3 regions of the Streptomyces cyslabdanicus genome follow, and region 1 is predicted to be linked to each of the others. Evidence: predicted binding sites of a transcription regulator. Region 1 holds the regulator's gene; each other region holds the start of a gene.
What was found. The regulator HrcA, encoded in region 1, represses chaperone genes, less so after heat shock. The targets are predictions, from matches to a motif close to TTNGCACTCNGNNNNNCNGAGTGCNAA.

Region 1 (6,457 bases):
GCGAAGTCGGCTTCGGCCAGAAGTGCGGCAACCTGTTTGGTCGTCGCCGCGTCCGCGACCTCGGGGAAGCGCGCCCTGCGGGACTGCTTGCCGGCCTCGCGCGCCGTCGAGCGCCACTTGCCGAGCGCCTTCAGACCGCGGTCGCCCTTCCACTGCGTGATGCAACGGGAGGCGGCCCACGGCACGATCGCGTCCACGCCGACCTCGGTCATGGTCTCCACGGCGAGTTCACCGCGGTCGCCCTTGGGCAGGGCCTGGACGACGGTGATGCGGGGGGACCCCGGAGGTTCCTCGACGAGGGCCGCCAGATCCGCGATCACCAGCCGGTCCTTGCCCTCGGCGGCCTTCACCACGCCCTCGGTCCAGCGCCCGCGGCCGTCGGTGAGCACCACGTCCTCGCCCGGCCGCAGCCGCTTGACCGAGACCGCGTGCCGCCCCTCGGGGCCGTCCAGCACGAACTCCGTGCCCAGGTCCTTCAGTTCGTCCACGACGAACACCGGCGCGGTCATCGCGCGTCACCTCCTGCCGCCGGCCCGGCCGCCAGCGCCGCCCGTGCCTCGTCGAGTTCGGCGACCAGCACCTCCACCAGTCGCCCGGCGGGCAGGTCGCGGGCCATCCGGTGGCCTTGGCCCGCCCACAGTGCCATGCCCTGCGCGTCCTTCGCCTTGGCGGCCGCCTTGCGCAGCGGGGCGGTGAGGTGGTGGACCTCCGGGTAGGCGGCGGGGGCGTACGGGCCGTGCTCCCGCATGAAACGGTTGACCAGCCCGCGGGCCGGCCGCCCGGAGAACGCCCGGGTCAGCTCCGTACGCGGGAACACCGGGTCGGTCAGCGCCTGCTTGTGCCGGTCGTGCGCGCCGGATTCGGGGGTGGCCAGGAAGGCGGTGCCGAGCTGGGCCGCGCCGGCGCCCGCCGCGAGCACGGCGGCGATCTGGCTGCCGCGCATGATGCCGCCCGTGGCGATGATCGGCAGGCCGACCGCCTCACGGATCTGGGCGACGAGCGAGAGCACGCCGATCCCGGCGCCGTCCTGCTCCGGCACGTCGCGGTGGGTGCCCTGGTGGCCGCCGGCCTCCACGCCCTGGGCGATCACCGCGTCCGCGCCCGACCGGTCCACGGCGAGCGCCTCCTCGACGGTGGTGGCGGTGGCCAGGACGAAGCTGCCGACCCGGTGCAGGGAGTCCACGACCTCGCGGGCGGGCACGCCGAAGTGGAAGGAGACCACCGGCACCGGGTCGTCCAGGAGCACGGCGAGCTTGGCGTCGTAGCCGTCGTCGCGTCCGGACTCCGGGTCGCCGAGCTCGGTCTCGTACCAGCTGGACTCGCCGGCGAGCTGGTGCGCGTAGAGGTCGACGGCGGCGGTCTCGGTGCTCTCCGGCTGCGGCATGAACACGTTGACGCCGAAGGGGCGGCCGGTCAGTCCGCGCAGCTGCTTGATCTCCTGGTACATGCCGTCGGCGGTCTTGTAACCGGCGGCGAGGAACCCGAGTCCGCCGGCATCGGACACCGCCGCGGCGAGCGGCGGCACCGCGGGACCGCCCGCCATCGGCGCCTGCACGATCGGGTGCGGGAAGAGATCGGTCAGTGCGGAGGACATGACGGCATGTTGTCACGTCCTTGGGACGAGTCCACATCCGGGCGACCTCTGGCATATGCCGGAGGAAACCCCTCCAGACCGCACCGGCCCGGGGGGACGATCCCCCGGGCCCCGGCTGGCCCCAGTCCCGCGTCAGCGCCCGTTGAACGCGTCCTTCAGCCGCGAGAACAACCCCTGCTGCCCCGGCTGACTGTGCCTGCCCGGGGGACGACCCCCGGACCCCCGGCAGACCCACCCGGTGTCAGCGCCCGTTGAACGCGTCCTTCAGCCGCGAGAACAAACCCTGCTGCCCCGGCTGGAACTGGCCCTGTGGGCGTTCCTCGCCGCGCAGCTTGGACAGCTCGCGCAGCAGGCGTTCCTGCTCGGGGTCGAGCTTGGTCGGGGTCTGGACCTCGACGTGCACGATGAGGTCGCCCCGGCCGCCGCCACGCAGGTGCGTGACGCCCCGGCCGTGCAGCGGGATCGACTGGCCGGACTGGGTGCCCGGACGGATGTCGACCTCCTCCAGGCCGTCCAGGGTCTCCAGCGGCACCTTGGTGCCGAGGGACGCCGCGGTCATCGGGATGGTGACCGTGCAGTGCAGGTCGTCACCGCGCCGCTGGAAGGTCGAGTGCGGCAGCTCGTGGATCTCGACGTACAGGTCACCGGCCGGACCGCCGCCGGGGCCGACCTCGCCCTCACCCGCGAGCTGGATGCGCGTGCCGTTGTCGACACCGGCCGGGATCTTCACGGTCAGGGTGCGGCGGGCGCGGATGCGGCCGTCACCGGCGCACTCCGGGCACGGGGTGGGCACCACCGTGCCGAAGCCCTGGCACTGGGGGCACGGGCGCGACGTCATGACCTGGCCCAGGAAGGACCGGGTGACCTGCGAGACCTCACCCCGGCCGCGGCACATGTCGCACGTCTGCGCGGTGGTGCCCGGGGCCGCGCCCTCGCCGCTGCACGTGTTGCAGACGACGGCCGTGTCGACCTGGATGTCCTTCGTGGTGCCGAAGGCCGCCTCGTCCAGCTCGACCTCGAGCCGGATCATCGCGTCCTGGCCCCGGCGCGTGCGCGAGCGCGGTCCGCGCTGCGACGCCGTGCCGAAGAAGGCGTCCATGATGTCGGAGAAGTTCCCGAAGGAACCGCCGGCTCCGAAGCCGCCCGCGCCGCCCCCACCGGACTGCGAGAGGGGGTCGCCGCCGAGATCGTAGACCTGCTTCTTCTGCGGGTCGGAGAGCACCTCGTAGGCGGCGTTGATCTCCTTGAACCGCTCCTGCGTCTTGGGATCGGGATTGACGTCCGGGTGCAGCTCGCGGGCGAGCCGGCGGAACGCCTTCTTGATCTCGTCCTGCGACGCGTCGCGGCGTACGCCGAGTACGGCGTAGTAGTCCGTGGCCACCTAAGACTCCGCCAGGATCTGTCCGACGTACCGTGCCACTGCGCGTACCGCTCCCATCGTTCCCGGGTAATCCATGCGGGTCGGTCCGACCACGCCGAGCTTGGCCACTGCCTCGCCGCCCGAACCGTAGCCGACCGACACGATGGACGTGGAGTTGAGTCCTTCATGGGCGTTCTCGTGACCGATGCGCACGGTCATGCCCGGATTCTGCGTCTCACCGAGCAGCCTCAGCAGCACGACCTGCTCCTCCAGCGCCTCCAGTACGGGCCGGATCGTGAGCGGGAAGTCGTGCGCGAAGCGGGTGAGGTTGGCGGTGCCGCCGATGACCAGCCGCTCCTCGTTCTCCTCGACGAGCGTTTCCAGCAGGGTGGACAGCACGGTCGCGACGGTGCCCCGGTCCTCGACGTCGAAGCCGTCGGGCAGGTCCTCGACGAGGTGCGGGACGTCCGTGAACCGGCGGCCCGCGACCCGGCTGTTCAGCCGCGCCCGCAGGTCGGCCAGGGAGGTCTCCCCGAAGGGCGCCGGGCAGTCGATCATCCGCTGCTCGACCCGGCCGGTGTCCGTGATCAGCACGAGCATCACGCGTGCGGGCGCGAGCGCCAGCAGTTCCACGTGCCGCACGGTCGAACGGGTCAGCGACGGGTACTGCACGACGGCGACCTGCCGGGTCAGCTGCGCGAGCAGCCGCACCGTGCGGGCCACCACGTCGTCGAGGTCGACGGCGCCGTCGAGGAAGTGGTGGATGGCGCGCCGCTCGGGCGCGGTCATCGGCTTGACCTCGGCCAGCTTGTCGACGAACAGGCGGTACCCCTTGTCGGTGGGGATACGGCCGGCACTGGTGTGCGGCTGGGCGATGTAGCCCTCGTCCTCCAGGGCCGCCATGTCGTTGCGGACCGTGGCCGGTGAGACGCCCAGGCCGTGCCGCTCGGTGAGGGCCTTGGAACCCACCGGCTCCTCGGTGCCGACGTAGTCCTGGACGATGGCGCGCAACACCTGAAGCCGCCGCTCGCTGAGCATCGCGCACACCTCCAGGGTCGTTCCTCGGCCACCCGCCTGGCACTCTGCGCATAGGAGTGCCAGCTCTACCCGGCCCAGTGTACGGCCGCCGGGTACGCCCCCGGCAAGGCCGGGCCCCGACAGCCTGCGAGGTCGGGACCGGGATCACCCGGGATCGGCCGGGATGTCGCCTCTCTTGGGGCCTTGCCGTCACCCCTCCCCCTTGAGACCTTGGCGTCACCCTGTGGCCGTGACCATGACCGTGGTATCAACGCGACCATGACCGTGACGGGGAAAGAGCCGGGCTGGGAACCGCTGGCGGACGGGGTCGGGCGCTGCCGTCTTCCCGTGTGGGACTGCACGACCGGGCTGGTGCTCGGGGAGGGCACCGCGCTGCTGGTCGACGCGGGTTCGAGCCGCGCGGAGGGCGCACGGCTGCGTGCGTGGGCGCGAACGCTCGCCGGTGGTGATGTGACACATCTCGCGCTCACCCACGCCCACTTCGACCACGTCTTCGGGGCGGCGGAGTTCACCGGCGCGGAGATCTTCGCCGCCGAGGGCGCGAACGCGGTGTTCGGCGACCGCGGCGAGCGCGCGGAGCTGCGCGAAGACGCGGTGCGCCAGGGGCTGGACGCCAGGGAGGCCGAGGAGGCGGCGGCCGTCCTGGTACGGCCCGGCCGCGAGGTCCGCGACCGGCTCACCCTCCGGCTCGGCGGCGGGCGGGAGGTGCTGCTGGCGAACATGGGTGCGGCGCACTCCCCGCACGACCTCGCGGTGGTGGTGCCGGGCGACCCGACCGTGGTGTTCTGCGGCGACCTGGTCGAGGAGTCCGGCGAACCCCAGGCGGGCCCGGACGCCGTGCCGTCCCGGTGGCCCGCCGCCCTCGACCGGCTGCTGGCCCTCGGCGGCGAGGACGCGCTGTACGTCCCCGGCCACGGAGCGGTGGTGGACGCCGCCTTCGTCCGCGCCCAGCGGGACGCGCTGGCCGCGCGCTTCGGCGTGTCGCGCTGATCGGACCCGGACCCTGTCCATATAGTCACTCGAATGCGCCCGCCCGTCTCCCACCACCGCCCTTCCAACGAGGGCCCTTCGGGCCCGCACCCCCGCCCACCCGTCTCCCACCACCGCCCTTCCAACGAGGGCCCTTCGGGCCCGCACACCCGTGTGTACTCGCCCGATCTCACTCCCCCCTGGAAGAAGCCCCGGACCGTGCCGGAGGTTCCCGCCGGTCCGGGTCTGGTGGTGGAGGAGCCCGGGACCGGCTTCTGCGGGGCGGTGATCCGCTGCGAGGCGGGCACGGTGACGCTGGAGGACCGCTTCGGCAAGCACCGGGTGTTCCCGCTCGCACCCGGCGGTTTCCTGCTGGAGGGCCGGGTGGTCACCCTGGTGAAGCCGTCGTCCGGCCCGGTACGGCCCACCCGTACGGCATCCGGTTCGGTCGCCGTGCCCGAGGCACGCGCGCGCGTGGCCCGCGCCGGGCGCATCTACGTCGAGGGCCGGCACGACGCCGAGCTGGTCGAGAAGGTGTGGGGCGACGACCTGCGCGTCGAGGGCGTGGTCGTGGAGTACCTGGAGGGCGTCGACGACCTGCCGGCGGTCGTCGAGGCGTTCGCGCCCGGTCCGGACGCCCGCCTCGGGGTCCTCGTGGACCACCTGGTCCCCGGCAGCAAGGAGTGGCGCATCGCCGAGTCGGTGACCAGCGAGCACGCCCTGGTGGTCGGCCACCCGTACATCGACGTCTGGGAGGCCGTGAAGCCGTCCTCGCTCGGGATCGGGTCCTGGCCCCGCGTCCCCCGCGGCCAGGACTGGAAGACGGGTGTGTGCCGCGCCCTGGGCTGGCCGGACAACACGGGCGCGGCCTGGCAGGGGATCCTGTCCAAGGTCCACTCGTACAAGGACCTGGAGCCCGCGCTACTGGGAAGTGTGGAGCGCCTCATCGACCATGTGACCGTAACCCTGGGTGCTCCGGGCCGTTGACATGTCGGGACCGGTGGGCTGTTCCCCGCCGACGCGGGGGTGAACCGTCGATCAGCTGGTCCACCCGGCCGAGCAGTTCGTCCTCCCCGCCGCTGCGGGGGTAATGCCTCAGTCCACCAGGTCCCGCACCACCGCGTCGGCCAGGAGCCTGCCCCGCAGGGTGAGCACGGCGCGGCCCGCCTCGTACGGCGCCTCCTGGAGCAGCCCGTCGGACAGTGCGCGCCGGGACGCGGTCAGGCCGTCCGGGCGCAGCAGGTCCAGCGGGACGCCCTCCCGGAGCCGCAGTTCCAGCAGGATGCGCTCCACCCGGCGGTCCTCCTCGGTGAGGAGTTCCCGGCCGGCGCCCGGCGAGCGGCCGGCCGCCAGGGCCGCCGCGTACGCACCCGGATGCTTCACGTTCCACCAGCGCACGCCCCCCACGTGGCTGTGCGCGCCGGGACCCGCGCCCCACCAGTCGGCGCCGCGCCAGTACAGCTCGTTGTGCAGGCAGCGGCCGGCTTCCGAGGTGG
Region 2 (6,457 bases), on a different contig from region 1:
ACCGCCGAACGCCCGCAGATGCCCATCGAGGACTTCGAGGACCTGGCCGCCGCGGCCCCCGAGAACGTACGGCTCGAATTCGTCGACGGCCGGGTCCGCACCAGGGACCCGCTCAGCGTGGAGGATTTCGAGGAACTGGAGCGCCGCGCGCCGGAGACCGTCCGGCTTGAGTACGTCAACGGAAAACTAGAGGTCAAGGCAATGCCGGACGGCAATCACCGCGAGATCTTTGTCTGGCTCATGGTGCAGTGCATGCAGCACCGGCCCGACCTTGCCCTCTATCCCGAGTCCGGCATCAAGACCGAGGCGTACCGTGAAGGCCGCGCTCGGACGGATGGCGCTCTCGCACGGCGGGGCCACTTCGAGGGGCACGGCGAGTGGTCCGGGTCCGACGGCATCCTGATGACCGTCGAAATCACCTCCCACGACCGGGACACCGACCAGCGCGACCGCATCGACAAGCCTGTCGGCTATGCGGCAGCCGAAATTCCCGTCTATCTGCTGATCGACCGCGACAACAACACGATCAGGGTCTACAGCGAGCCCAAGGACGGCCGCTACCAGCAGTCCCCTTCCTATCCCTGGGGGACGACGGTCGAGCTCCCGCCCCCGGTGAGCATCACCCTGGACACCGAGCCGCTCAAGCGGTACGCCGACTGAAACGCCCGAGGGCGGCACCCCCTGTCGAACAGGGAGTGCCGCCCTCGGTACGTGTCGGACGGGTCCGATCCTCGGGGAGGATCAGAAGTCCATGTCACCGCCCGGCATGCCGCCGCCGGCCGGCGCGGCGGCCTTCTCCGGCTTGTCGGCGATGACGGCCTCGGTGGTGAGGAACAGCGCGGCGATGGAGGCGGCGTTCTGCAGCGCGGAACGGGTCACCTTCGCCGGGTCGATGATGCCCTCGGCGATCATGTCGACGTACTCGCCGGTGGCGGCGTTCAGACCGTGGCCGACGGTCAGGTTGCGCACCTTCTCCACGACGACGCCGCCTTCGAGACCACCGTTGACGGCGATCTGCTTCAGCGGGGCCTCCAGGGCCAGCTTCACGGCGTTGGCGCCGGTCGCCTCGTCACCCTCGAGCTCCAGCTTCTCGAAGACGCTGGTGGTCTGGAGCAGGGCCACGCCACCGCCGGCGACGATGCCCTCCTCGACGGCCGCCTTGGCGTTGCGCACGGCGTCCTCGATGCGGTGCTTGCGCTCCTTGAGCTCCACCTCGGTGGCGGCACCGGCCTTGATGACCGCGACGCCGCCGGCGAGCTTGGCCAGGCGCTCCTGGAGCTTCTCGCGGTCGTAGTCGGAGTCGCTGTTCTCGATCTCGGCGCGGATCTGGTTCACGCGGCCCGCGACCTGGTCGGTGGAGCCGGCACCGTCGACGATGGTGGTCTCGTCCTTGGTGATGACGACCTTGCGGGCGCGGCCCAGGAGGTCCAGGGTCGCGTTCTCCAGCTTGAGGCCGACCTCCTCGGAGATGACCTCGCCGCCCGTGAGGATGGCGATGTCGCCGAGCATGGCCTTGCGGCGGTCGCCGAAGCCCGGGGCCTTGACGGCGACGGACTTGAAGGTGCCGCGGATCTTGTTGACGACCAGGGTCGACAGGGCCTCGCCCTCGACGTCCTCGGCGATGATCAGCAGCGGCTTGCCCGACTGCATGACCTTCTCCAGGAGCGGGAGCAGGTCCTTGACCGAGGAGATCTTGGAGTTGGCGATGAGGATGTACGGGTCCTCGAGCGACGCCTCCATGCGCTCCATGTCGGTCGCGAAGTAGGCGGAGATGTAGCCCTTGTCGAAGCGCATGCCCTCGGTGAGCTCGAGCTCGAGACCGAAGGTCTGCGACTCCTCGACGGTGATGACGCCTTCCTTGCCGACCTTGTCCATGGCCTCGGCGATCAGCTCGCCGATCTGGGTGTCGGCGGCGGAGATGGAGGCGGTGGAGGCGATCTGCTCCTTGGTCTCGACCTCCTTGGCCTGGTCGAGCAGGGCGGCGGAGACGGCCTCGACGGCCTTCTCGATACCGCGCTTCAGGGCCATCGGGTTGGCACCGGCGGCGACGTTGCGCAGGCCTTCCTTGACCAGGGCCTGGGCGAGCACGGTCGCGGTGGTCGTACCGTCACCGGCGACGTCGTCCGTCTTCTTGGCGACTTCCTTGACCAGCTCGGCGCCGATCTTCTCGTACGGGTCCTCGAGCTCGATCTCCTTGGCGATGGAGACACCGTCGTTGGTGATCGTGGGGGCGCCCCACTTCTTCTCGAGGACGACGTTGCGGCCCTTGGGGCCGAGGGTCACCTTGACGGCGTCCGCGAGCTGGTTCATGCCGCGCTCGAGGCCTCGCCGCGCCTCCTCGTCGAACGCGATGATCTTGGCCATGTGAAGTGGTCCCTCCAGGACTGGGGGTGATTCCTTCGGACCGCGCCCGCGCCCGCGACGGACGGCTCGCCGACCAGTGGTTCCTTGCCCCACCCGGCCTGCGGGCCTCACCGACCCGGTCCTCGTTGTCACTCTCACCTTCAGAGTGCTAACGCCAATGATTAGCACTCGACCCCCTCGAGTGCAAGGTGCGCCCGCGAAGCGGGCTCGATGAGGGGTGGTGGTCGGGTGACGGGTGGGCGCAAGCGCCTTCGGGGCGGCGAGGGGACTCAGCCGGGCGCGAACACGGACACGGCGGGCCGCGGGAAGCGCGCGGCTGTGCCAACACGGGCGGGGCGGGCGAGGCAGGCCGCAGGAGCACGCGGCCGCGCGAACCCGACGGGGCGGCCACAGAAGCGCACGGTGCGCCGACTCGGGCGTGGCGCGCCGTGCGGCCGTGCGGGCGCACGGACGCGCGGCGCGCGGGCACGGCGAAGGGCCCGCACCCCGGCAGCGGAGGTGCGGGCCCTTCCGAAGAAGAACGTCGCTTGCGGTGGTCGCGCGATTCAGGCCGAGACGCGGACCATGTCGGCCTGCGGACCCTTCTGACCCTGCGAGATCTCGAACTCGACCCGCTGACCCTCTTCCAGCGAGCGGTAGCCGTCCATCTGGATCGCGCTGTAGTGGACGAAAACGTCCGCACCACCGTCGACCGCGATGAAGCCGTACCCCTTCTCCGCGTTGAACCACTTGACGGTGCCCTGAGCCATGCCCAACTCCCCTATTACTGGCCCTTGCACAGATCCACACTTCGCGGACCCGGGTCAGACCTCACCCCCCGTGGATCGGGGGCGTGCGCCGGAACGCGTCGACCGCGGCTGAATGTATCTGTCCAACTGCCGTCTGCAACAGGTCAATCGGACGAGAAATCTGGACGCACGCGGTCCGGAATATTGGAAGAATTCACGTGAACTCAGGGCAAGTCGGGCCTCATAAACAAGGCAAATGCCGCAAAAGGCTCGCAGAGTTTGGCTACTTCTTACCGGGTCCGCGGCAGGAATCCATGGCCCCGGATTCCGAGTTCGAGGGCGCGTTCCCCAACTCTACCGCGCTCAATCACACAGAATTGCCCCCTCCGCTTCTCTCACGGAAGGGGCAACTCGGTGAACTCTGCGTGACCGCAATGACCGAAGGTGATGATCAGCCGCCGGCCACCGCCGGGATGATCGAGACGCCCGCGCCGTCCGGGGTGGCCGTCTCGAGCCCCTGCTCGAACCGGACGTCGTCGTCGTTGACGTAGACGTTGACGAAGCGGCGCAGCTTGCCCTGGTCGTCCAGGACCCGTGCGGCGATGCCCGTGTGGTTCTTCTCCAGGTCCGAGATGACGTCGGCCAGGGTCGCGCCCTCGGCGTCCACCTCGGCCCGGCCGCCGGTGTAGGTGCGCAGGATGGTGGGGATGCGAACGGTCACGCTCATGCCAGGCCAGCCTCTCGGAAGGAGTCCAGGGTCGGACGGATCGTCGCGGTCAGGCCGGTACCGGCCACCGCGTCCAGCGTCTTCAGTCCGTCGCCGGTGTTGAGGACAACGGTGGTCTTCGTCGGGTCGAGGACGCCGTTCTCGACCAGCTTCTTCGTGACGCCGACCGTCACCCCGCCCGCGGTCTCGGCGAAGATGCCCTCGGTCCGCGCCAGCAGCCTGATCGCGTCGACGATCTGCTCGTCGGTCACGTCCTCCACCGCGCCGCCGGTGCGGCGCGCGATGTCCAGGACGTACGGGCCGTCGGCCGGGTTGCCGATGGCCAGGGACTTGGCGATCGTGTCCGGCTTCTGCGGGCGCACGACGTCGTGTCCTGCCTTGAAGGCGGTGGACACCGGCGAGCAGCCCTCGGCCTGGGCGCCGAAGATCTTGTACGGCCTGTCCTCGACCAGCCCGAGCTCGATCAGCTCCCGCAGCCCCTTGTCGATCTTGGTGAGCTGGGAGCCGGACGCGATCGGCACGACGATCTGGTCCGGCAGCCGCCAGCCGAGCTGCTCGCAGATCTCGTACGCCAGCGTCTTGGAGCCCTCGGCGTAGTACGGCCGCAGGTTGACGTTGACGAAGCCCCAGCCCTCGCCGGCCGGATCGCCGATCAGTTCGGAGCAGAAGCGGTTGACGTCGTCGTAGTTGCCCTCGATGCCGACGAGTTCGCCGCCGTAGACCGCGGCCATCACGATCTTGCCCTGCTCCAGGTCGTGCGGGATGAACACGCACGAGCGCAGTCCGGCGCGGGCGGCCGCGGCGCCGACGGCGCCGGCCAGGTTGCCGGTCGAGGAGCAGGAGAGCGTGGTGTAGCCGAAGGCGCGGGCCGCTTCCAGCGCCTGGGCGACCACGCGGTCCTTGAAGGAGTGCGTCGGGTTGCCGGAGTCGTCCTTCACGTACAGCCCGCCGGTCACCCCCAGTTCGCGGGCGAGGCGGTCGGCCCGGACGAGCTTGGTCCAGCCCGGGTTCAGGTTCGGCTTGCCTGCGACGTCCGCGGGGACGGGCAGCAGCGGCGCGTAGCGCCAGATGTTCGCGGGGCCCGCTTCGATCCTCTTGCGCAACTCCTCGGCGTCGTGGGCCGAGAAGTCGTAGGCGATCTCCAGCGGGCCGAAACACTCCTCGCAGGCGAAGACCGGGCCGAGCGGGACGCGGTGGCCGCACTCGCGGCAGCTCAGCGCGGCGGCGGGGCCGAGGTCTACGGTGGAGTCGGTGCTGCTTGCGACGGTCTGCACAGCCATGTGAGGCGAGGCCCTTTCTCCTCATCTTCCTCACGACGCATCTCGCCGTGAGACGGATTTGGCACCTTCCCTAGCCGGGAGCCTCGCGAAGACGATCCGCTGTGCGCGCACAGCGGTGTCACGAGAACCGGCTGGAGGGTTGCCGGGGCTTCATCGGGCCGTGTCCCTCTGCCCCTCTGGATGAGCGGTATGCGGTTGTGACGCGGAGGCGACCCCCGGCATGGGATGGTCGTCCGCGTTGTTCAGACTGTAACGGAAGGCCACAAGGGTGGAGACGGTCGTCCGAAGCGCGAGACGACTCTGCGGGACGACACCGTGAGACAGCAGTGAGGAGCCGCCGACCGTGCTGGAAGAAGTCGAGCGCTGGCTGGCCAGCCGCTCCTGGTCCGTGGCCGACCGGCCGCTCCACCAGGTCCTGGCGGCCAAGCAGCGCACCGGTCAGTCGGTCTCCGTGGTGCTGCCCGCGCTGAACGAGGAGGCGACGGTCGGCGACATCGTCTCGGTGATCCGCCGCGACCTCGTGGAACGGGCACCGCTCGTCGACGAGATCGTCGTCGTCGACTCGGGCTCCACCGACCGCACCTCCGAGGTGGCCGCCGCCGCGGGCGCCCGGGTGGTGCACCGCGACGAGATCCTGCCCCGCCTGCCGGCCGTGCCGGGCAAGGGCGAGGTCCTGTGGCGCTCCCTGCTCGTCACCCGCGGGGACGTCATCTGCTTCGTCGACGCCGATCTGCGCGAGTTCTCCTCCGACTTCGTCACCGGCATCGTCGGCCCGCTGCTCACCGAACGCGACGTCGACCTCGTCAAGGCGATGTACGACCGCCCCTTCACCGTGCCCGGCCAGGACGCCTCCGCCTCGGCCGCGGCCGGGCAGGGCGGGCGGGTCACCGAGCTGGTGGCACGCCCGCTGCTCAACCTGCACTGGCCGCAGCTGGCCGGCTTCGTGCAGCCGCTCGGCGGCGAGTACGCGGCCCGCCGCTCCCTGCTCGAACAGCTGCCCTTCCCGGTCGGCTACGGCGTCGAACTGGGCATGCTGGTCGACGCGCTGCACCTGGTGGGTCTGGACGCGCTCGCCCAGGTCGACGTCGGGGTGCGCAGGCACCGGCACCAGGACGGGCAGGCGCTCGGCCGGATGGCCGCCGCGATCTACCGCACCGCCCAGCTGCGCCTGGCCCGGGGCCACCTCGTGCGCCCCCGGCTCACCCAGTTCGAGCGCGGCGAGAACGGCTTCGAGCCGCGGACGTACCGCGTGGACACCGAGGAGCGTCCGCCGATGGCCGAGATCGCGGAGTACGCGGCCCGGCGGGTGGCGTGAAACACCGGCCTCGCCCGCATTCCGGCGGCTACGAAGCGGAACC
Region 3 (6,457 bases), on a different contig from region 1:
ACGTCGAGGCGGTGCTGCGGCTGACGTCGGCGGCGACCGCGGCGATGCGCGAGCGCGGCCGGGGCGGCGTGGTGAACGTGGCCTCGGTGGCCGCCTTCGTGCCGCGCGGCACGTACGGCGCGTCGAAGGCGTGGGTCGTGCAGTTCACCCAGGGCGCGGCGCGCGACCTGGCCGGCAGCGGCGTACGGCTGATGGCGCTGTGCCCCGGCTTCGTGCGCACCGAGTTCCACGAGCGGGCCGGAATGGGCACGGACAACATCCCGAACTGGATGTGGCTGGACGCGGACAAGCTGGTCGCGGCGGCGCTGACGGACCTGGCCCACGGCAAGACCCTGTCCGTCCCGGACCCGCGGTACAAGGCGCTGATGGGCCTGGTGAAGGTGGCACCGCGCGGCCTGCTGGGCGGGATCACCTCGAAGACGGGCCGCAAGTACGGACCGCAGTGACGGTACGCGGGTGACGGTGCGGAGGTGACGGAGGCGCCCCGGTGGGAAAATGGCACCGACGGAACACCAGACCGGGCCAGGGGACCGGAGGCGCGTCATGACCTTCGTACAGCTCATCGACTGCAGGACGAGCCGGTTCGAGGAGATGAACCGGCTGCTGGACGACTGGGTCGAGAAGACCGGGGGCAGGCGGACCGCGACGCACACGGTCGTCGGCAAGGACCGGTCGGACGGGGCCCACGTCGTCGAGCTGGTGGAGTTCCCGTCGTACGAGGAGGCGATGCGGAGCTCGAACCTGCCGGAGACCGACGAGATCTTCCGGGGCCTGGTCGCCCTGTGCGACGAGATGCCCACCTTCACGGACCTGGACGTGGTGCGGGACGAGCAGCTCCACGAGATCGCCGTGCGCCGTTTCTACGGCACCCTGACGGCCGCCGGTGAGCTGCCGCCGCTCAACGACCTGATCGACGAGGACTGCCACAGCCACGACCCCGTCAACCCCCAGGTCACCATCGGCCTGGACGCCATCCGCCGCGACTTCCGGATGTGGCGCGACGCCTTCGACGCCTCGTTCACGGTCGAGGACCTGATGGCGCAGGGCAGCCGGGTCTGCGCCCGCTGGACCTGGACCGCCACGCACCGGGGCGAGTTCCTCGGCATCGCGCCCACCGGCCGGCAGGTCACCATGACCGGCATGACCGTCTTCCGCTTCGGCGACGACGGCAAGGTCGCCGAGGTGTGGTGGCAGCACGACCAACTGGGGCTGCTGCAACAACTGGGGGCGCTGGACGAGTTGGAGCAGTAGGCGGAGATCGTCACGGGGCGGGGGCCGAAGGTCACGCCGGGACGCTGTCGTGTGGCGGTTCCCAGACCGAGCAGTCGTGGGCGAAGAGCACGCGGCGGGGATCGAAGTCGATGAGCCGGTCCAGCCAGGGCCGGTAGGCGGGAAGCGGTGGTTCGGCGCCGGTGAGCACGGCTCGGCGAGCCAGGTGGTCCGACGCGAACTCGGACGCGAAGTCGTGTGCCTGACCGGCGAGGACCACGGTGCCGTCGCCTTGGCGGAGCACCAGGGACTGGTGGCCCTCGGTGTGGCCCGGAGTCGGAACGATCCAGACGCCCGGCCGGATCTCGGCCTCGCCGGTGAGTTCCTCGTAGGTCGCGCCGGGGAAGTCGATCAGCTCGTCGAAGGTGTGGCCGCCCCGGCGGGCCGTGGCCAACTCCGCGTCCTGGACCAGGATGGGCTTGCCCCTCAGCAGGGGATTCCCGCCGCAGTGGTCGAAGTGCAGGTGGCAGTTGACCACGAGTGAGATGTCCCCGGGGGCTGCTCCGGCCGCCGCCAGGGCCTCCGGCAGCGCACGGCGTCGGGGCCGGTAGTGCGCTTCGGTCTCACCGTCCGCGGAGCCCATACCCGTGTCGAAGAGGATCAGACCCTGGTCGTGCCGCACGAGGTAGGCCAGCACGGGCTCCACGCGCGGTTGCGCGGTCCCCGTCTCGACCGCGGGCCGGATGAAGTACCCCAGGTCCAGCCGGCGCACGGGCATGTTCTTCCTCATGCCGCCATTCTGACGGGCTGTCACCCGCTGTCCTGCCGCTCTCTGCCGACAGCAGATTCGGCCGTGCCTCCCGGACGTCGGGCACGTCGACGCACCGGTGCCCGGCGCCCCCGTAGGGGCGCCGGGCACCGGTGGTTCGGCTCAGCTCAGCTCAGCGCTCAGTGGGCGTGGCCGTGGCCGTGGCCCGCGGCGGCCGGCTCTTCCTCTTCCTTCTTCTCGACGACCAGGGTCTCGGTCGTGAGCAGGAGGGAGGCGATGGAGGCGGCGTTCTCCAGGGCGGAGCGGGTGACCTTGACCGGGTCGATGACGCCGGCCTTGATCAGGTCGCCGTACTCGCCGGTGGCGGCGTTGTAGCCGCTGCCCTTCTCCAGCTCCGCCACCTTGGAGACGATGACGTAGCCCTCGAGGCCGGCGTTCTCGGCGATCCAGCGCAGCGGCTCGACGGCGGCGCGGCGGACGACCGCGACACCCGTGGCCTCGTCGCCGGTCTTGTCGAGGTTGCCCTCCAGGACCTTCACGGCGTGGACGAGCGCGGAGCCACCACCGGAGACGATGCCCTCCTCGACCGCGGCGCGGGTCGCGGAGATGGCGTCCTCCAGACGGTGCTTCTTCTCCTTCAGCTCCACCTCGGTGGCGGCGCCGACCTTGATCACGCACACGCCGCCGGCCAGCTTCGCGAGGCGCTCCTGGAGCTTCTCACGGTCCCAGTCGGAGTCGGTGTTCTCGATCTCGGCCTTGATCTGGGAGACGCGACCCTCCACGTCCTCCTTGTTGCCGGCGCCGTCGACGATCGTGGTGTCGTCCTTGGTGACGGTGACGCGGCGGGCGGAGCCGAGGACGTCGAGACCGGCCTGGTCGACCTTGAGACCGACCTCCTCGGAGATGACCGTGGCGCCGGTGAGGACCGCCATGTCCTGGAGCATCGCCTTGCGGCGGTCGCCGAAGCCGGGGGCCTTGACGGCCACGGCGTTGAACGTGCCGCGGATCTTGTTGACGACCAGGGTCGACAGGGCCTCGCCGTCGACGTCCTCGGCGATGATCAGCAGCGGCTTCGAGGCGTTGGCCTGGATGATCTTCTCGAGGAGCGGGAGCAGGTCCGCGATGGCGGAGATCTTGCCCTGGTGGATCAGGATGTACGGGTCGTCGAGGACGGCCTCCATACGCTCCTGGTCCGTGACGAAGTACGGGGACAGGTAGCCCTTGTCGAAGGCCATGCCCTCGGTGAAGTCCAGCTCCAGACCGAAGGTGTTGGACTCCTCGACGGTGATGACGCCGTCCTTGCCGACCTTGTCCATCGCCTCGGCGATGAGCTCGCCGACCTGCTGGTCCTGGGCGGACAGCCCGGCGACGGCGGCGATGTCGGACTTCTCGTCGATCGGGCGGGCCGAGGCGTGCAGATCGTCGGAGACGGCCTTGACCGCGGCGTCGATGCCCTTCTTCAGCGCGGCCGGGGAGGCGCCCGCGGCGACGTTCTTCAGGCCCTCGCGCACGAGCGCCTGGGCGAGCACGGTGGCGGTGGTGGTGCCGTCACCCGCGATGTCGTTGGTCTTGGTCGCCACCTCCTTCACCAGCTGGGCGCCGAGGTTCTCGTACGGGTCCTCGATCTCGACCTCGCGGGCGATGGTGACGCCGTCGTTGGTGATGGTGGGCGCGCCGAACTTCTTGTCGATGACGACGTTGCGGCCCTTGGGGCCGATCGTCACCTTGACCGTGTCGGCAAGCTTGTTGACGCCGCGCTCGAGGGCGCGACGGGCGTCCTCGTCGAACTTCAGGATCTTCGCCATGGCAGCGGGAGCCCTCTCGGAATCTGGTGGTAAGACACTGCGCCCCGGGCGCCCGGCTTCTTATCGGTCGCGGGGGGCCAGGGGCGCAGCTCAGAATTGCCTCTGCTTCGTGAAGAAGCGGGTGAACTACTTCTCGATGATCGCGAGGACGTCGCGAGCCGAGAGGACGAGGTACTCCTCGTTGTTGTACTTCACCTCGGTGCCGCCGTACTTGCTGTAAAGCACGACGTCGCCGACCTTCACGTCGAGCGGAAGACGGTTGCCGTCCTCGAAGCGGCCCGGGCCCACGGCCAGGACGACGCCCTCCTGGGGCTTCTCCTTCGCGGTGTCCGGGATGACCAGGCCAGAGGCCGTGGTCTGCTCGGCGTCCAGCGGCTGGACCACGATGCGGTCCTCGAGCGGCTTGATGGCAACCTTGGTGCTGGCGGTCGTCACGATCCGACCTCCCCCTTCGGAGATCTCACGGGGTTAACTGTCTGAGGTGGCGACCAGGTCGATCCGTCGTCGCGGGTGCCGGACCTGCCCGTCGCTGTGTTGGCACTCTCCAGGGGGGAGTGCCAGACCTGAGACTATGACCGTCGTTAGCACTCGGTCAAGCGGAGTGCCAATTGCCTCGTGGCGCGTCGGCGGTGGGGTGCGGTTTTTGCCCACGTCTGTGCAAGGTGCCCCCTGCTGTGGTGACCGGCCCTGGGGGCTGCGCCCCCAGACCCCCTTCGGCCTGGACAGCCTCGTCCTCAATCGCCGGACCGGCTCCTGATGCCGGACTCGGCCGAGAAGCTCAGAGGTAGTCCTGCAGGCGGCCCACCGTCAGGCCGCTCTCCTGGATTCTGCGGAGCAGGCGGGTCGTGCGGTCGCGCAGGGGCGGGCCGTCGAGGTCGTCGTCGCCCGAGGCGACGAGGAGGATGTCACCGGCGCGCAGTTCGTGGGGGCCGTGCCGGAAGCGCAGGCCGTTGTCGGTCGTGACGCCGCGCCACAGGACCACCGCCGAGACCCCGCAGTCGGCGGCGGCGCGCAGGGTCGTCCTGTCGTACCTGCCGTAGGGCGGGCGGAAGAGGCGGGGGCTGACGCCGAAGCGGGAGCGGATCCTGTCCCGCTGGCCGCAGATCTCGGCGCGCTGACCCCCGTAGGGCAGGCCGCGCAGCGAGGGGTGGTCCAGGGTGTGGTTCTGGAGGTCCGCGCCGACCGACATCAGGCGCGCGAAGTGCCCGTACCCGGCCCGACGACGCTGTCCGTGAGGAACATGCTGACCGGCAGCCTCAGTTCACGGACCATGTCGACGAACCGCGGGTCCTTCTCCGCGCCGTCGTCGTAGGTGAGGAAGACGACCGGGTCGGAGGTCGCGACGCGGTCCACGACCTCGGGCGGGCCGGCGGGCGGGGTGGCGCCCGCGGGCCGGGATGGACGGTCCGGCGGCTTCGGCGGCGCCGGCAGCGGCGCCTCGAGTCCCCAGCGCCGGTAGGTCCGGTCGGCCGACGGGCTCTGCGGTCGTACGCCCTGCGCCGCCTTGCGTCCGAGCCGTTCGATGGGGTCGACGGACGTGGCACAGCCGGCCAGCAGCGCGGTGGTGAGCAGGGCCGCGGCCAACTGCCACGGCCGGACGGGCCGCGGCCTCACAGGTAGTCCTCCAGCCGGGCCACCGCGTACCCGTCGGCCGTGACCCTGTCCAGGAACCGGCGCATGTCGTCGGCCATCGTGCCGTTCCACTGGCGGCGGCCCCGGAAGTGGGTGAGCACGATGTCGCCGGGCCGCAGCCGCTGGTCACCCTCGCGGAACTCCCAGTGGTCGACGAAGACCTCCTCGTTCCAGATGGGCGCGTACTCGATGCCGCAGGACTTGGCGGCGCGCAGGGTGTCCTGGTTGTAGTTGCCGTAGGGCGGGCGGAACATCCTCGGGCGCTTGCCGAACCGTTCCTCCATGATGTCCTGCATGCCGCAGATCTCGCTCTTCTGCTGGTCGTAGGACAGACCCGGCAGGTAGGGGTGGTGCAGGGTGTGGTTGTTGAGGGTGACCCCCTGGCCCTGCATCCTCCGGAAGTAGCCGTAGTCGCCCCTGATGAGGTCGTCGGTGAGGAACGCCGTGTAAGGGATCTTCAGGTCCCGCATCATCCGCAGGAACTCCGGGTCCTTCTCCGCTCCGTCGTCGATGGTGAGGAAGACGACCTTGTCCTTGGTGGGGACCGTCGTGAAGACCGGAGGCAGGTTCCAGTCCCGCTGGTGCCTCACCTCGAAACCGGCGCGGGCGGTGGCCCTCGGCTTCGTCCTGGGCGGCTGTGGGGGGATCAGCGGGACCCGCTCCAGGCTCCAGCGCCGGGCGACGGCCACCCGCTGCGCGTAGGCGGTGCGCAGACGGTCCGCGTAGGAGCCGGGGGCGGCGACGGGCGGCGCCTGGGGGTGCGGCGGGCCGGGGACCGGGCGTACCCGCGTGCCCGGCTGCGCGCAGCCGGCGGCGAGGGCGGCGACGGCGAGCACCGTGAGCCCGCCGCGGATCCGGGGTCGGCGAATCAAGAACCTTTCCGGGTAATTTTTATCATTTTGTACTACCACTCCCATGGTGCCGAATCCTCGCAGGCGACCGCCCCGAAGCCGGGGCGACACCGCGGCCGGAGGCACACCGTCCGCCGACTGGCCCACAATGAGCCGGTGAACGACCACCTCCACGCCTTCGCCTCGCTGCT

Region 2: the regulator HrcA is predicted to act here: its motif matches at 2,526-2,552, upstream of groL (chaperonin GroEL).
Region 3: the regulator HrcA is predicted to act here: its motif matches at 4,365-4,391, upstream of groES (co-chaperone GroES).

The regions. Positions count from the first base shown of each region.
Region 1 is NZ_JBQRUW010000048.1:8,062-14,518, reverse strand. Features, by position in the region: gene ACTYVM_RS27655 (16S rRNA (uracil(1498)-N(3))-methyltransferase) at 1-509, opposite strand, end outside; gene ACTYVM_RS27650 (nitronate monooxygenase) at 506-1,594, opposite strand; gene dnaJ (molecular chaperone DnaJ) at 1,836-2,975, opposite strand; gene hrcA (heat-inducible transcriptional repressor HrcA) at 2,976-3,992, opposite strand; gene ACTYVM_RS27635 (MBL fold metallo-hydrolase) at 4,251-4,982, shown strand; gene ACTYVM_RS27630 (DUF3097 domain-containing protein) at 5,181-5,948, shown strand; gene hemW (radical SAM family heme chaperone HemW) at 6,057-6,457, opposite strand, start outside.
Region 2 is NZ_JBQRUW010000028.1:132,098-138,554, forward strand. Features, by position in the region: gene ACTYVM_RS17720 (Uma2 family endonuclease) at 1-660, shown strand, start outside; gene groL (chaperonin GroEL) at 742-2,364, opposite strand; gene ACTYVM_RS17730 (cold-shock protein) at 2,910-3,113, opposite strand; gene ACTYVM_RS17735 (MoaD/ThiS family protein) at 3,544-3,819, opposite strand; gene thrC (threonine synthase) at 3,816-5,099, opposite strand; SAM riboswitch class I at 5,118-5,286, opposite strand; gene ACTYVM_RS17745 (glucosyl-3-phosphoglycerate synthase) at 5,443-6,414, shown strand.
Region 3 is NZ_JBQRUW010000063.1:35,585-42,041, reverse strand. Features, by position in the region: gene ACTYVM_RS32175 (SDR family NAD(P)-dependent oxidoreductase) at 1-446, shown strand, start outside; gene ACTYVM_RS32170 (ester cyclase) at 544-1,251, shown strand; gene ACTYVM_RS32165 (MBL fold metallo-hydrolase) at 1,283-1,999, opposite strand; gene groL (chaperonin GroEL) at 2,158-3,783, opposite strand; gene groES (co-chaperone GroES) at 3,910-4,218, opposite strand; partial or broken gene ACTYVM_RS32150 (polysaccharide deacetylase family protein) at 4,562-5,397, opposite strand; gene ACTYVM_RS32145 (polysaccharide deacetylase family protein) at 5,394-6,332, opposite strand; gene ACTYVM_RS32140 (class I SAM-dependent methyltransferase) at 6,423-6,457, shown strand, end outside.